DNA from 4 places in the Streptomyces sp. NPDC127119 genome. Region 4 is predicted to be linked to each of the others. Evidence: riboswitches for the same ligand, from Rfam matches in the RefSeq annotation. Region 4 holds a riboswitch; each other region holds the start of a gene.
What was found. Region 4 has a riboswitch for cyclic di-AMP ahead of ACFVH5_RS31410 (C40 family peptidase). Riboswitches for the same ligand answer to the same signal wherever they lie in the genome.
Positions count from the first base shown of each region.

Region 1: it holds a riboswitch for cyclic di-AMP, as region 4 does, so the genes downstream of both, ACFVH5_RS18690 (NlpC/P60 family protein) here and ACFVH5_RS31410 (C40 family peptidase) in region 4, are expected to answer to the same signal.
Region 2: it holds a riboswitch for cyclic di-AMP, as region 4 does, so the genes downstream of both, ACFVH5_RS32940 (M23 family metallopeptidase) here and ACFVH5_RS31410 (C40 family peptidase) in region 4, are expected to answer to the same signal.
Region 3: it holds a riboswitch for cyclic di-AMP, as region 4 does, so the genes downstream of both, ACFVH5_RS36145 (transglycosylase SLT domain-containing protein) here and ACFVH5_RS31410 (C40 family peptidase) in region 4, are expected to answer to the same signal.

Region 1 covers NZ_JBHXTO010000038.1:3,533-7,054, reverse strand. The annotation lists gene ACFVH5_RS18695 (hypothetical protein) at 1-340, shown strand, start outside; gene ACFVH5_RS18690 (NlpC/P60 family protein) at 477-1,637, opposite strand; cyclic di-AMP (ydaO/yuaA leader) riboswitch at 1,644-1,817, opposite strand; gene pcrA (DNA helicase PcrA) at 2,369-3,522, shown strand, end outside.
Region 2 covers NZ_JBHXTO010000110.1:6,299-9,820, forward strand. The annotation lists gene ACFVH5_RS32925 (dihydrofolate reductase family protein) at 1-106, shown strand, start outside; tRNA gene ACFVH5_RS32930 (tRNA-Met) at 159-232, shown strand; gene ACFVH5_RS32935 (PP2C family protein-serine/threonine phosphatase) at 397-1,530, shown strand; cyclic di-AMP (ydaO/yuaA leader) riboswitch at 1,786-1,943, shown strand; gene ACFVH5_RS32940 (M23 family metallopeptidase) at 1,955-3,004, shown strand; gene ACFVH5_RS32945 (aldo/keto reductase) at 3,098-3,522, shown strand, end outside.
Region 3 covers NZ_JBHXTO010000137.1:15,445-18,966, reverse strand. The annotation lists gene ACFVH5_RS36155 (NAD(P)-binding domain-containing protein) at 1-378, shown strand, start outside; gene ACFVH5_RS36150 (HAD family hydrolase) at 597-1,505, shown strand; gene ACFVH5_RS36145 (transglycosylase SLT domain-containing protein) at 1,499-2,215, opposite strand; cyclic di-AMP (ydaO/yuaA leader) riboswitch at 2,219-2,383, opposite strand; gene ACFVH5_RS36140 (CocE/NonD family hydrolase) at 2,713-3,522, opposite strand, start outside.
Region 4 covers NZ_JBHXTO010000099.1:5,398-8,919, reverse strand. The annotation lists gene ACFVH5_RS31420 (ATP-dependent Clp protease proteolytic subunit) at 1-643, shown strand, start outside; gene ACFVH5_RS31415 (hypothetical protein) at 651-959, shown strand; cyclic di-AMP (ydaO/yuaA leader) riboswitch at 1,306-1,492, shown strand; gene ACFVH5_RS31410 (C40 family peptidase) at 1,496-1,969, shown strand; gene ACFVH5_RS31405 (ATP-binding protein) at 2,256-2,699, opposite strand; gene ACFVH5_RS31400 (helix-turn-helix domain-containing protein) at 2,960-3,522, shown strand, end outside.

The DNA of each region.
Region 1 (3,522 bases), on a different contig from region 4:
TCATGTCTTCGTCGCCCTGCACATCATCGGGATCGCCGCCCTGCTGGGCGGCTTCCTCACCCAGATGAAGGCCATGGGCGACGGCACGGCCCGTTTCACCCCCGCCATGCTCCACGGCGCGCTGACCATGCTGGTCACCGGCGCGGTCCTCGTCGGTCTCAACCAGGCCGACGACCAGACCGTCAACAACATCAAGATCGGTGTGAAGCTGGCCCTGCTGGTCGTGATCCTGGGCCTCGTCTACGTCAAGCGTGACGACGAGAAGGTGGAGAAGGGCCTGTTCGCCCTGGTGGGCGGGCTGACCACGGTGAACATCTTCATCGCGCTGCTCTGGACCTGAGCGACCGCCCCGGAGGCCGCCCTGAAAACTGCCCGGGAAGCCGCCGCGGAAGCCTGGAAGCCGGTCCGGAACGCGGACGGGGTACGGCACATGCCTGCCGTACCCCGTCCGCGTTCCGTCCAGATGCAGCTGGGCGCTAGCCCGGCCGCACCACGCTGTGGATCGGCATGTAGTAGATCGACTCCTCGCGGACGTACGCGCCCGGCTTCGGGGCGTGGATCATCATGCCGTCGCCGATGTAGATGCCGACGTGACTGATGTCGTCGTAGAAGAAGACCAGGTCGCCGGGCTGGGCGTTGTCCACGGAGACCGTCGTGCCGGTGTCCACCTGGTCCCAGGTGGTGCGCGGGAGCGTCACACCGGCGGCCTTCCAGGCGGCCTGGGTCAGACCGGAGCAGTCGTACGAGCCGGGGCCGCTGGCGCCCCAGACGTACGGCTTGCCGATCTGGGCGCGGGCGAAGGCAAGTGCCTTGGCGGCCTTGGTGGAGGAGGCGGAGTCCGAGCCCGAGGTGCTCCCCGAGCCTGTGCCCGTCCCTGAACCCGTGGCGGTTCCCGTGCCCTGCGTCGCCGCTTCCTGGCGTTGGCGCTCCGCGTCGGCCGCCTGCTGCCGCGCCAGCTCGTCCGCCTTGCGCTGGGCCTCTTCCTGCTTCTTCCGCTCGATCGCGGCCAAGCGGGCCTTCTCCTCCGCGGTCAACTTCGAGAGGATCTCGCGCGCCTCGGCGAGCTTGCGCTGAACGTCCGCCTTGGACGTCTTCAGCGTGCTCTGCGTCGTGGTGAGCGTCTCCAGGCCCTCGGAGGCCTCCTGCCGCTTCTTCGACGTGGTGGCCCGCTCGGTGACGTACTCGTCGACGGCCTGCTTCTGGCGGGCGGTCAGCCGGTTCATCAGCTGGGTCTGGTCGAAGTAGTCCTGCGGATTGTCCGCGAGGAGGAGGGAAGCGCTGTCGGGGGCGGAGGCTCCCGTGCGGTACTGCGCCGCGGCGAACGTCCCGAGCGCCTCACGCGCGGAGTTGAGCTTCTCCGTACGCTGCGCGACGTCGTCGAGGAGCGTGGCGACGCGCTTGCGCTGCTTGGTGGTCTTCTCCTTGGCGGCGTTGTACTTCTCGGTGGCAGTGCCCGCCTGCTGGTAGAGGTCGTCGATCTTCTTCTGGACTTCCTCCGTGCTCGGCCTGGGCTCCGCGGCCGGCGAGGCGTCCGCCGTCTGGGAGAGCAGGGCCACCGAGGTCAGGGCCGCGGTGGCGAGGGCCGGTGTCCGCAGGCCCAGAGAACTGGGGGGCCGCAACTTGCGGTGTGGCGCCACGAGGGCGTCTCCTTCCGTCATCCGCCTACCGAGTTAGCTGTCGGGTTCGGGCGAGTGCTTCGGAAGGTTTGCCCTACGGTCCTTGTCCCACGAGGGAGTTCGGACCGATTCACCCCAGGATCGGTTGGGTCCCCGGTTCCGGAGGCCACGAGGGCATGCCGGATTCGGCGGAGCCCGCTCGGCCCGGCGTTGTTCGCCGGTGCGGGTCGAGCGGCCTACGCGAAAGTTAGCCAATACGTGTGGCACCTGTGAAGTTTGATGTGCGATATGCCCGATACATTTTCGTGACCTGGACCACGGGTGTCGTCCGCCGACGTCAATTGGTCATGATCTGCTCCGAGTTGTCCCCGAGGGGCACGGGAGCGGGTCGACCGGGTCGCGGAGCGGCGCCCACGCCGACGGGCCGGTTCCGGTCGGCTCAGGAGTGACCTCCAGCAGGCGATGTCCGGTGCGCCCTGTCTCCGCACGGTTATACGGAGCCCAGTCGTACGCGGTTCAGATGCGGGGCGAAATCAGCGCCCTGTGGCGGTACCGCCGCGCACCGCACCGCCGCACACCGCACCGCCGCCGTACCGGCCCCCCCCCCCCCCGCACCGCCGCCTTCCCGGCGACCCTGTGTAGTGGCGTACTCATCACGGGTGAGGCTCTGCCCTTGGCCGCCCGCCCGGGATTCCGCCGAGTTTCCGGGGTGGCGGCCGGGTGTCAGTGGGGGCGCCTAGACTCGGAGAGCGATGAGCAGCCTCTTTGATGACAGCTTCCTGGCGGACCTCAAGCCCTCCCGGGCCCACGAGGAAGAGCCCCCGCCGCCGCCCGAGGACGAGGCGCCGGACCACGGTCCGGACGACCTGTTCGGCGGGCGCTTCGACGTGCCTCCTCCCAGCAGGCCGAGGGACGGCTACTACCGCGACGGCGCCCCGAGGCCCCTGGTGGACCCGGCCGCGCTCCTGGACGGGCTGAACGAGAACCAGCGCGCGGCGGTCGTCCACCACGGCTCGCCCCTGCTCATCGTGGCCGGCGCCGGCTCCGGCAAGACCCGTGTGCTCACCCACCGCATCGCGCACCTGCTGGGCGAGCGCAAGGTGCACCCCGGCGAGATCCTCGCGATCACCTTCACGAACAAGGCCGCGGGCGAGATGAAGGAGCGCGTCGAGCAGCTCGTGGGCCCGCGGGCGAACGCGATGTGGGTGATGACCTTCCACAGCGCCTGCGTACGGATCCTGCGCCGCGAGAGCAAGAAGCTCGGCTTCACGTCGTCGTTCTCGATCTACGACGCCGCCGACAGCAAGCGGCTCATGGCCCTGGTCTGCCGTGATCTGGACCTCGACCCCAAGCGCTTCCCGCCGAAGTCCTTCAGCGCCAAGATCTCGAACCTGAAGAACGAGCTGATCGACGAGGAGGACTTCGCCGCCCAGGCTTCCGACGGCTTCGAGAAGACCGCCGCCCAGGCCTACGCGATGTACCAGTCGCGGCTGCGCGAGGCGAACGCGCTGGACTTCGACGACCTGATCATGACGACGGTCAACCTCCTGCGCGCCTTCCCTGACGTCGCCGAGCACTACCGCCGCCGCTTCCGCCACGTCCTCGTGGACGAGTACCAGGACACGAACCACGCGCAGTACTCCCTCGTCCGGGAGCTCGTCGGCAGCGCCACGGACCCCGTCGCGCACCCCGAGGACGTACCGCCGCGGGAGGACGACCTCCCGCCGGCCGAGCTGTGCGTCGTCGGTGACGCCGACCAGTCGATCTACGCCTTCCGCGGCGCGACGATCCGCAACATCCTCCAGTTCGAGGAGGACTACCCGAACGCGACGACGATCCTGCTGGAGCAGAACTACCGCTCCACGCAGACGATCCTGACCGCCGCCAACGCGGTCATCGAGCGCAA
Region 2 (3,522 bases), on a different contig from region 4:
CGCCGACGGCAACGGCCTGCTCGCGGCGGAGGGCGCCGACGTCGTCGTACTCCCGGAGCACGAGAGCGCGGCCAAGGCACCCAACCGCCACCTGAACCGGGGCTGACATCTGCCCGTGTGCGCGGGGTCCCGCGAATGGCGTACAGTGGTCTCAACGACGCGGGGTGGAGCAGCTCGGTAGCTCGCTGGGCTCATAACCCAGAGGTCGCAGGTTCAAATCCTGTCCCCGCTACTGAAGGCCTGAGGCCGGAATCCAATGGATTCCGGCCTCAGGTGTTTTACGTTCCTCTGTGCCGTCCCCGCGCCGGCGCTCACTCGCCCGGTCCCCGTCCGCTCGCCCCGCCCCGCCGGTCCCGGAACCCTGGACGGAGCGAGGTGGTCGAGGGCAGGAGACACGTGATCGGGCGTCGAGCGGTCGAGCAGCGGTCGCCGGGCTCCGCCGGGCCGCCGCCGGACAAGCGGACCGGCCTCTACCCCCGTACCCGCGCGGTCGTCCGCGTGCTCCCCGCACTGCTGATCGTCGCGGGTGTCTTCTACGACGTCCTCACCCCGCAGTACTTCACCGCCGCGCCCTTCCTCTCGGCCGCCTCGCTCGTCGCCGCGCCCCTGCTGTCGCTCGGCGCCACCGTGTGGACGGGCGTCGCGGGCACGGCGGCCATGGCGCTGGTGACCGTGCGGTTCGCCGTCGACGCGAGCGGGATCACCGAGATCGCGACCGTGGCCACGGTCGCCTGCCTCGCCGTCGTCATCAACCGGCTCGTGAGCCTGGGCAACGCCCGGCTGGCCTCCGCCCACGAGATCGCCGAGGCCGCCCAGCGGGCCGTCCTGCCCGAACCCGCCGCGCGCACCGGCGGCCTCGACCTCGCGGTCCGGTACGTGGCCGCGCAGACCGACGCCCTCATCGGCGGCGACCTCTACGCCGTGCAGGACACCCCGCACGGCGTACGGCTCGTCGTGGGCGATGTGAGGGGGAAGGGCATGGGCGCGGTCGCCGCCGTGGCCGTCGTCATCGGGGCCTTCCGGGAGGCCGCCGAACAGGAGAGCACGCTGGAGGGGGTCGCCCAGCGGCTGGAGCGGTCGCTGATGCGCGAAGGGGTGCGGCGCGACAGCGTCGAGGTCTTCGAGGGTTTCATCACCGCCGTGCTCGCCGAGATCCCGCACGGCGCCCAGCGCGTACGGCTCGTCAACCGCGGCCATCCCGGGCCGCTCCTGCTGCGTGGCGACGGAACCGTACGCACGCTCGCCGCGGCGGAACCCGCGCTGCCGCTCGGGATGGGCGACCTGGGCGCCTGGCCCGACCGCGCGCAGGAGGAGGAGTTCCCGGGCGGGGCCATGCTGCTCTTCCACACGGACGGGCTGTCCGAGGCCCGGGACGGGCGGGGTGTGTTCTTCGATCCGGCGGCACGGCTGTCCGGGCGCCGGTTCGCCGGGCCCGACGCGCTGCTCGCCGAGGTGGTGGACGACGTGTTCCGGTACACCGGGGGCGGCGGTACGGACGACATGGCACTGCTCGCCGTTCGCCGGCCGTGAGGGAGCCGGGACGCTCTTCCCGACCCATATCACCTGCAGTAGTCGAACGACGCCCCTGCGCATAACAACTGACACACCGTCAGCAAAACCCGTACCCGTGAATGGCGATCAACTCGCCCGATTTACCCCGCTCCCAGCGTTTAAGTCCAGGCCAGGAGCCGTAACGATCATCAAGAACAGCTTGGAATCCGGTGCCTGAGTCTATTAACGTTCGATAACGCAGCGCGGTGTCCCAGCCGTCACAAGAGACGGCTCCGTGCGCACGCGCCGAATCCCGCAAGGGAACCGGGGAACCACCTACATGGGGTGAATCGCGTGTCTTTCGTGGTGGTGAACACCGCGGTTGACGCGCGTAGGAGACCTTCCTGCTCCGAACCCGTCAGCTAACCCGGTAGGCGAGAAGGAAGGAAAGGAGCGCGCCCACGTGGCGTTCAACAGGCCTGCCCCCACACCCTCGTTCATGCCTGACGAGGTGACGGGAGAGACCTCGGGCGAGAAGAAGCCCGACACCTTCGCCTTCGGCGCCCGCAGGGACGACGAGACCTGGGAGCCCTGGAATCCCAGCGCGGACACCGTCGTTCCCGTCCGCGGCAAGCACCGCGTCGCCAAGCAGCGTGGCGGGGGACTCGCCCGCAGCTCCACCGTTCTGGGCGTCGGTGTCATAGCCGCCGTCGGCGCGGGCGGCATGGCCTCCGCGCAGACCGGCAAGCCGCCGGTGTCGATCTCGATCCCCGACCTGCCCAACGTCGGCTCGCTGATCTCCGACGACGAGGCCCCCGAGGGTTCCAGCACGGCGCTCACCGCCGCGGGACTCACCGAGGCCGACGCCGAGGAGGGCAACGCCGACGCCGGCGAGGCCCTGCGCTCGCGCATCATGCTCCAGGCCGAACTCCAGCAGGACCAGGTCGACCGCGAGGCCCAGGCCGCAGCCGAGGCCGCCGCCGCGAAGAAGGCCGCCACGCTCGCGGCCAAGGAGCAGGACGCGGCGAAGGCCAAGGCCGCCGCCGCGAAGGCGAAGAAGGAGGAGGAGGCCAAGGCGAAGGCCGAGGCCGCACGCCTCGCCGAGCTGGCCAAGCAGTTCACACTGCCCACCTCCTCGTACACGATCACCTCCACCTTCGGGCAGTCCGGCTCGCTCTGGTCCTCCGGTCAGCACACGGGTCTGGACTTCGCCGCTCCCACGGGTACCCCGATCAAGGCCATTCACAGCGGCACGATCACCGAGGCGGGCTGGAGCGGCTCGTACGGCTACCGCACGGTCCTCACGCTCGACGACGGTACGGAGCTGTGGTTCGCCCACCAGTCGTCGATCGGCGTCAGCGTCGGGCAGAAGGTCAGCACGGGCGACGTCATCGGGCGCGTGGGTGCCACCGGGAACGTCACCGGGGCGCACCTCCACCTGGAGGTCCACACGGCCGGCGGCACCGGGATCGACCCGATGGCCTGGCTGCGCGGCAAGGGCCTCAACCCGTAAAGCCTCAATCCGCAAGCCGGTGTCCGTGCCCTGCGGGGCCGCGATGTCGCGGAGTATGGAATACGGCCGTCCGGTTCGGCCGTTGGTTTTGGCATGACTTCTCTTCGCAGGCTGGGTTCGTCCGACCTTGAGGTGTTTCCGCTCGCCCTGGGCGGCAACGTCTTCGGCTGGACCGCCGACCGGGCCGACTCCTTCGCCGTCCTCGACGCGTACACGGCCGCCGGCGGGAACTTCGTGGACACCGCCGACGCGTACTCGGCCTGGGCGCCGGGCAACGAGGGCGGCGAGTCCGAGACCGTCATCGGCGAGTGGCTGACCGCGCGCGGCAACCGCGCCGACGTCCTCATCGCCACGAAGGCCGGCGCGCATCCCGCGTACAAGGGCCTCTCCCCGGCGAACGTCAAGGCCGCGGCCGAGGCGTCGCTGCGCCGGCTGCGGACGGACCACATCGACCTCTACTACACCCACTACGACGACCCCTCCGTGCCGGTCGAGGAGTTCCTCGGAGCCCTGGACGA
Region 3 (3,522 bases), on a different contig from region 4:
CGGTTCGAGGGAAAAGTGCGGGTGAGCGAGGTGGCGCGGATCCTCCGTGCCTCCGGGGAGACGGCCGGGCGGCCCGCCCTCACCGTCCGGACCCTCGGCGGTCGCGTCGAGGAACTGTCCGCGGACCACATCGTCGCCGCCACCGGCTACCACGTCGACCTCGCCGCGATGGACTTCCTCGGCCATGAGCTGCGGACACGGCTGGCCGTCAGCCGCGGAACACCGAGGCTGGGCGCCGGATTCAGCTCCTCCGTGCCCGGTCTGTACTTCACCGGACTGCCGGCCGCGGCCTCGTACGGGCCGGTGATGCGGTTCGTGTGCGGGACGGAGTTCGCCTCGCCGCGGCTGGTCCGGCACCTGGCGGCGCGGCACCGCTGAACCCGGGGCGCGAACGCACGCGGTGGGAGCGCGCGGGCGCACGCGGGCGGTCGGGAAAGGGGCGTGAATCGGGTCGGCGGAGTGGCCGATATGTCATGGGATCGGCCTGAACTCCAGGGGTCTGCTGGGGCCCGCGACGACGCGTGAGGTGGTCGAGGTGCCGGACGACGTCCGGTTCCCGTCGAGTCGCTGGGGGATTCGATCCGTATTCTCTGATCATGGCCCCACCGATTGCATATTCACTCATCGCCACTGACCTGGACGGGACGCTGCTGCGCGGCGACGACACCCTCTCGGACCGGTCGCGCGCGGCGCTGGCGATGGCGGTCGGGGCAGGCGCCCGGCACCTCGTGGTGACGGGGCGCCCCGCCCCGCGCGTACGGCCGCTGCTGGACGAACTCGGCAGCCAGGGGCTCGCGGTGTGCGGACAGGGCGCACAGTTGTACGACGCCGGCGCGGACCGCATGCTGTGGTCCGTCACGCTCGAACGTGAGCTGGCGGAGGTGGCTCTCGGCAAGATCGAGGCGGAGGTCGGCGAGGTGTACGCGGCCGTCGACCAGGACGGCGTCGACGGACTCACGCTCATCGAGCCGGGCTACGAGATGCCCCACCCGACGCTGCCCGCGGTACGGGTGCTGCGGCGCGACGACCTCTGGACCCGGCCCATCAGCAAGGTGCTGCTGCGCCACCCCCTGCTGTCCGACGACGAGTTGGCGTCCGCCGCCCGTGGAGCGGTCGGTTCCCTCGCCACCGTGACGATGTCCGGGCCCGGTACCGTCGAACTCCAGCCATGCGGCATCACGAAGGCCACGGGCCTCGCGCTCGCCGCCGGCCGTTTGGGCCTGACGTCGGCGCAGACCATCGCCTTCGGGGACATGCCGAACGACATCCCGATGTTCGACTGGGCGGCGCGCGGGGTGGCGATGGCCAACGCGCATCCCGAACTCAGGTCCGTCGCCGACGAGATCACCCTCTCGAACGAGGACGACGGCATCGCGGTGGTCCTGGAGCGCATGTTCTCCACCGGCCGGACCGACCGCGCGGACGGGACCGGCCGGTCCGACCGGACGGGCCCCCGTGTCGGCCGGCAGGCCGGTCCGGGAGCCCGCTCGGGCGTCGGTCAGTAGGCGCCGAAGACGTTGTCGATCGAGCCGTAGCGCGCGGCGGCGTAGTTGCACGCCGCCGTGATGTTGGCGACCGGGTCGAACGGGTCCAGCGACGTACCGGTCACGTGGTACGCCGAGAAGGTCGGGTCGATGACCTGCAGGAGCCCCTTCGAGGGCGTACCGGCTACCGCGTTGGAGTCCCAGTTGTTCATGGCCTGGGGGTTGCCCGACGACTCGCGGATGATGTTGCGGTGGATGCCGTCGTAGGTGCCCGGGATGCCCTGCTGGGCCATGACGTCCAGCGACTGCCTGATCCAGCCGTCGAGGTCGTCCGTGTAGGTCTTCGCGGAGGCCGGGGTGACGGCGGACGCCGTGGAGGCCTTGGACGCCGTGGCGGTCTTCGCCGAAGACCCGCCGTTCTTCGTGCCCACGGTCAGCTTGAGGCCGGGCCGGATGGCCGACGGGTCGTCGCCGATGACCGCGCGGTTGGCCTTGTAGAGCTTCTTCCAGTCGCCCGTGGTGTGCGCCTTGGCGATCTTCGACAGGGTGTCGCCCTGGACCACCTTGTAGGTGACCAGCGAGACCTGCGGGACCGCGTTCGGGGTGGCGGCCTGGGCGCCGGTGGCCCCCACGAGGGGGAGCGCGAGCGCGGCTCCGCCCGTCCCGGCGGCGACGATGCCACGGGTGAGGGTGCTGTTTCTGGGGCGGCGGTGCTTGCCTCGTGCGGGCATGGCGAATGTCCTCTCCGGCGCCTGCGAGGTGAGCTGTCGGGTTCGGGCGGGAGATGCCCGGCCGCGTGGGGTGCGCGACTTGACCCCTAGCCGTTCCGCGATACGGACCGGCGGCTTACCTGGGTCCCCCGCTCCTGCCGTACGCGAGTGAATGGGTGACTGGGATTTCCGGGCGGCGGCAGGATTAGGCGATCCGTCCGGAGTGACGTGAACGTATGCGAGAGCACATGCCGTGAACAAGCCCCGAATTCGCGCAGCGACGGCTTTGAACTGCCATGTCGGGCGAATATCTCTTGATCAAAACGGAAGGCGAAGTTCAACTTGCTTTCCGCAAAGGGAAATCGACGGAACCGGCGAAACGATCACCGCGCGCGGGCGTGACTCAATTCACTGGCATGGGAGGCCAATGTCCATAAAAAAGGGGATACGCGATATTCTGCGGACGCCGGAAACCGGGCGCCGTGGGAGGTTCCAGGGATGCGTGGACCCGTCCCGGCTCATCCCGCCGTACGCGGAATCCTTTTCTCCCAGGTGCGGTGGAACACCACTTCGTCGCCGTCCTTGCAGATCACTTCGTTCGAGGTGATGAAGTCCGTCTCGTCGCAGGTGATTTCGGAGTGCGTCTCGACACTCGCGTCCCACGGCATTTCCGGCCGGTGCAGCCGGACGGACCAGTCGGACCTGGTGCGCGCGGACAACGGGTCCGACTCATTGATCGTGTACGTCTCCAGCGCGTCCTCGGTGAATTCGAGTCCGTCCGGATAGACGCGGGTGCCGCCGTACCGCGGATCCACTTCCAGGCGCCATTCACCTTTGGCGACATCGCGGACCGCGAGGCGTTCGGGGCGCGGTTCGTCCAGGGTGGCGGGGAAGTTCACGCCGAGCGGAGCCGACTGCTCCGGTTCCTCGAAGACGATGGAGGGGTCCGACTCCTGGGCGCGGACCGGCAGTTCCAGCACGCTGCCCGACGGAGTGAGGGTGAAGCCCGCCTCCGAGCCCGGCTGGGGCCAGATCCACGGCCAGTACGCGGAGGAGACCGCGAGCCGGATGCGACGGCCCGGCGGGAAGGCGTGGCCGATGCCGTTCAGTTCGAAGAGCACATCCTCCGTAGCGCCCGGTTCCCAAGGAACCACCTGGTCACGGCCATGACGGGCTGTCAGGTTCAGGACGCCTCGGGTGACCAGGGTCGAGGAGCCGTCAGGAGCCACGTCGCACAGACGGGCCACTACGTGGCCGCGCGTCGCCGGAGAGGTGAGCCTCAGGCGCACGCGCGGGCGGCCCAGTACCCAGATCTCCTCGGGCACTTC
Region 4 (3,522 bases):
CGTCCTGCCCGAGTTCACCGAGCGCACCAGCTCGGGGACGCGGACCATGGACCCGTACTCCAAGCTCCTCGAAGAGCGGATCGTGTTTCTCGGGACGCCGATCGACGACACGTCCGCGAACGACGTGATGGCGCAGTTCATGCACCTGGAGTACCAGGCACCCGACCGGGACATCTCGCTCTACATCAACTCCCCCGGCGGCTCCTTCAGCGCGATGGCGGCCGTCTACGACACGATGCGATTCGTCAGCTGCGAGGTGGAGACCATCTGCCTCGGGCAGGCCGCGTCGGCCGCCGCGGTACTGCTGGCCGCGGGCACACCGGGCAAGCGGTACGCGCTGCCGGGCGCCCGCATCCTGCTCCATCAGCCGCACCTGTCGGAGCCGCTCCGGGGCCAGGCGTCCGACCTGGCGATCCAGGCGGACGAACTGCTGCGCACCCGCGCCCGGATGGAGGACATGCTCGCCCGGCACACGGGGCAGCGCCGGGAGCGGATCGGCGCGGACATCGAGCGGGACAAGATCCTCGACGCCCGCCAGGCCCTGGAGTACGGGCTGGTCGACCGGATCGTCCCCAGCCGCAAGGCGGCCCTCGGCGCGTCCGACGACGCATCAGGCACGTCCGACACACCCGGCGTGGGGTGATCCGCCGATGCTTCCGCCCGAGTTGCCCCCGCTGCCGGCCCTGACGCGGGCCGAGGCCGAACTGATCGACCGCTATCTGGAGGTGGTCGACCTGCTCGGCCGGATCAACCCGGCGCACTCCGGCGACACGTACCGCGGACTGCGCGCGGCCCAGGCCCTGGTCGGCAGGGCGACCGCGCTGCGCGACGCCCTGACCCTGATGCACCAGCGGGGCGAGAACGAGTTGCACGCCGCAACCCTGGCGCGGGCCCTGCGCGTCCTCGACGGTGAGCGCAGGGCGGGCCGGGTCGCCCTGCCGCCCGGCTCCGGCACCTGACGTACACCACCGGTCCGGCCTCACGCAGGCACTTGACGAGGCGTCCGCACTGGAGTTGAAACGGACCAGAAGGCGTACCCCCGGTTGGCGTAGTCGAGGCTGCTCCCACAAGCCCCCGGGAGTTGCGCAACGTACGTACGTCCGAGGCGGAATCAACCATTCCGGTGCTGGTGCGGGGGTCCTTGAGGCCCTCGACGCCCACCCGTAGAAAGGGCTGTCCACCCGAACGGGTGAGTGGTGAGTAAGCCCACAAATCGCCGATTCCGCTCGGCTTTTGGGACATCAGTGCGTCAAGATCCCTGCGACGACAAGCCCCCGCCAGAAGCGGCGGGGCGGTCCGGGCGGACGCCGAGTCCTGCCGCTGCCCGGATGACCGGTCGACAGAAGTGCATCGGCAGGAGTGGAGGACCCGAGCATGACGGGCCGCCGGAGAGATCCGAGTGGCCCTTGGGGTGAAGCCGCAGCTGCGGCCGGGCAACTTCGCCAGCCCGAATCCGACAGGTCATCCTTCACAGGCGGCTGACGAAGGGTTGCGCATGACTGCGCTCAATCGTGTCCCGTCGCTGTTCAGCAGGGCCGGTACCGCATCGGTTCTCACCATCGCCGCCGTAGGCGGCGGCATAGTGGCCCCTGGCTTCGCGTCCGACGCGGAAGCGGCCACCCCCGCGACGAAGGCACTCAAGGTGGCGGCCTCCAAGAAGGGTTCCCCGTACAAGTACGGGGCCACGGGGCCCAAGCGCTTCGACTGCTCCGGCCTCACGCTGTACTCGTTCAAGAAGGCGGGCAAGAAGCTGCCCCGCACGGCTGCGGCCCAGTACAACAAGACGAACCACGTCTCCTCCTCGAACCGCAAGCAGGGGGACCTGGTCTTCTTCCACTCGGGCCGGAACGTCTACCACGTGGGCATCTACGCCGGGAAGGGACGGATCTGGCACTCCCCGAAGACCGGGGACGTGGTGAAGCTCCAGAAGATCTGGACCAAGAGCGTCTGGTACGGCCGGGTCAGGTGATCCGCCCACGGGGTGGCCGTGGCGCTCGGATCGCCACGGCCACCCCGTGAGGGACCCGGCCCGACGGCCCGCGAGGGGCCCGGCCCGCCGCCCGTGAGGATTCCGGGCATCACACCCGTGGGAGACCCGCTCGACGCCCGTGAGGGACCCGGGCCCTCACGCGTGAATTCGGGCGCTGACTGGTTACTCGTTCACCGCCGGACGTCCGGTGCGTTGTGTGTTGTGGGTTGTCCGCCGGCTCGTCGTGGCCTGGCGCGCGGTTCCCCGCGCCTCTTCGGGGCGGGCCCTACTCGGCCCGGACCGGCTGTGCCGGGGCCGTCCAGGGGAGCATGATCGATACGGTCTTGCCGCCCTCGCTGGTGGCTCGGACCGAGAGCTTGCCACCGGATTCCGCCGTCAGCCAGCGGATGATCACCATGCCCCGGCCGTTGTCCTGCTGAACGGCGGCGGGCAGCCGTTTCGGGAAGCGCGGGTGGCTGTCGGTCACACCGATGCGCAGTTGTTCGTCACGGTCGAGTTCGACGTCCACCGTGAAGGTGGGTGACAGTCCGAAGGTGTGCTGTACCGCGTTCGTGGCAAGTTCGGAGACGATGAGCCGAACCGTGTCTGCGGTCTCCGAGTCGGACGGCAGTCCCCATTCGGCCAGCACGTCGGTGACATACGTACGGGCGACGGAGACCGAGGCGGGATCGCTCGGCAGAGTGACGGATGCTTCCTGGTGGTCTGCCATGCGACGTCGTCCCTTTCCCACGGGACCGGGGTCCGACCGAAGCGGATGACTTCGAGACGGTCCCGGACTGGTGCTTGCGCCAGAGTGCCACTACCTCGGCGTTCGTGGTGCCGATCCACCAAGATATGCATATATCTGTCGCTCGAAGCGGTGAACTCTGCGACCGTCGACCGTATTTGGGCGGGCAGGTGGTTTGTCCTCTACCGTCGGCGTGACGCCGGGCGCTGTAGCGCTTGCGCGACGGTCGGAAGGAGACGGCCATGCAGTACGGCCCCGCGGTGCGCCGACGTAAGCTCGGCGCCGAACTGCGGGCCCTGCGCGCCCGCGCGGGCCTCACGAGCGGCGAGGCTGCGCGCCTCGTGGGCTGGCACCAGTCGAAGGTGAGCCGGATCGAGACCGGCCGCAGCGGGGTCAAGCCCGCCGACGTGCGGCGACTCCTGGACGCGTACGACGTCCGCGACCCGGAGCTGCACGAGTTGCTCGTCGTGCTGGCGGGCGCGGACGGCGACGGCCGGCACCACTGGTGGCACGCCTACCGGGGCCTTCTGCCGTCGACGTACAGCGATTTCATCAGCCTTGAGGCGCAGGCGGACGCGATGCGCACGCTGGAGAACTCCGTGGTGCCGGGCCTCCTGCAGACACCGGAGTACGCCCGCGCGGTGACACGCGCCGCCCTGGACGGGGTGCCCGACGGCAAGATCGACGCTCTGGTCGAGATGCTGGTGAAGGTGCGCCTCGCGCGCCAGGAGGTGCTGCGTTCGAACAAACCGCTCCGACTGAGTGCCGTTCTGGACGAGTCGGTGTTGCGGCGGACCGTCGGTGG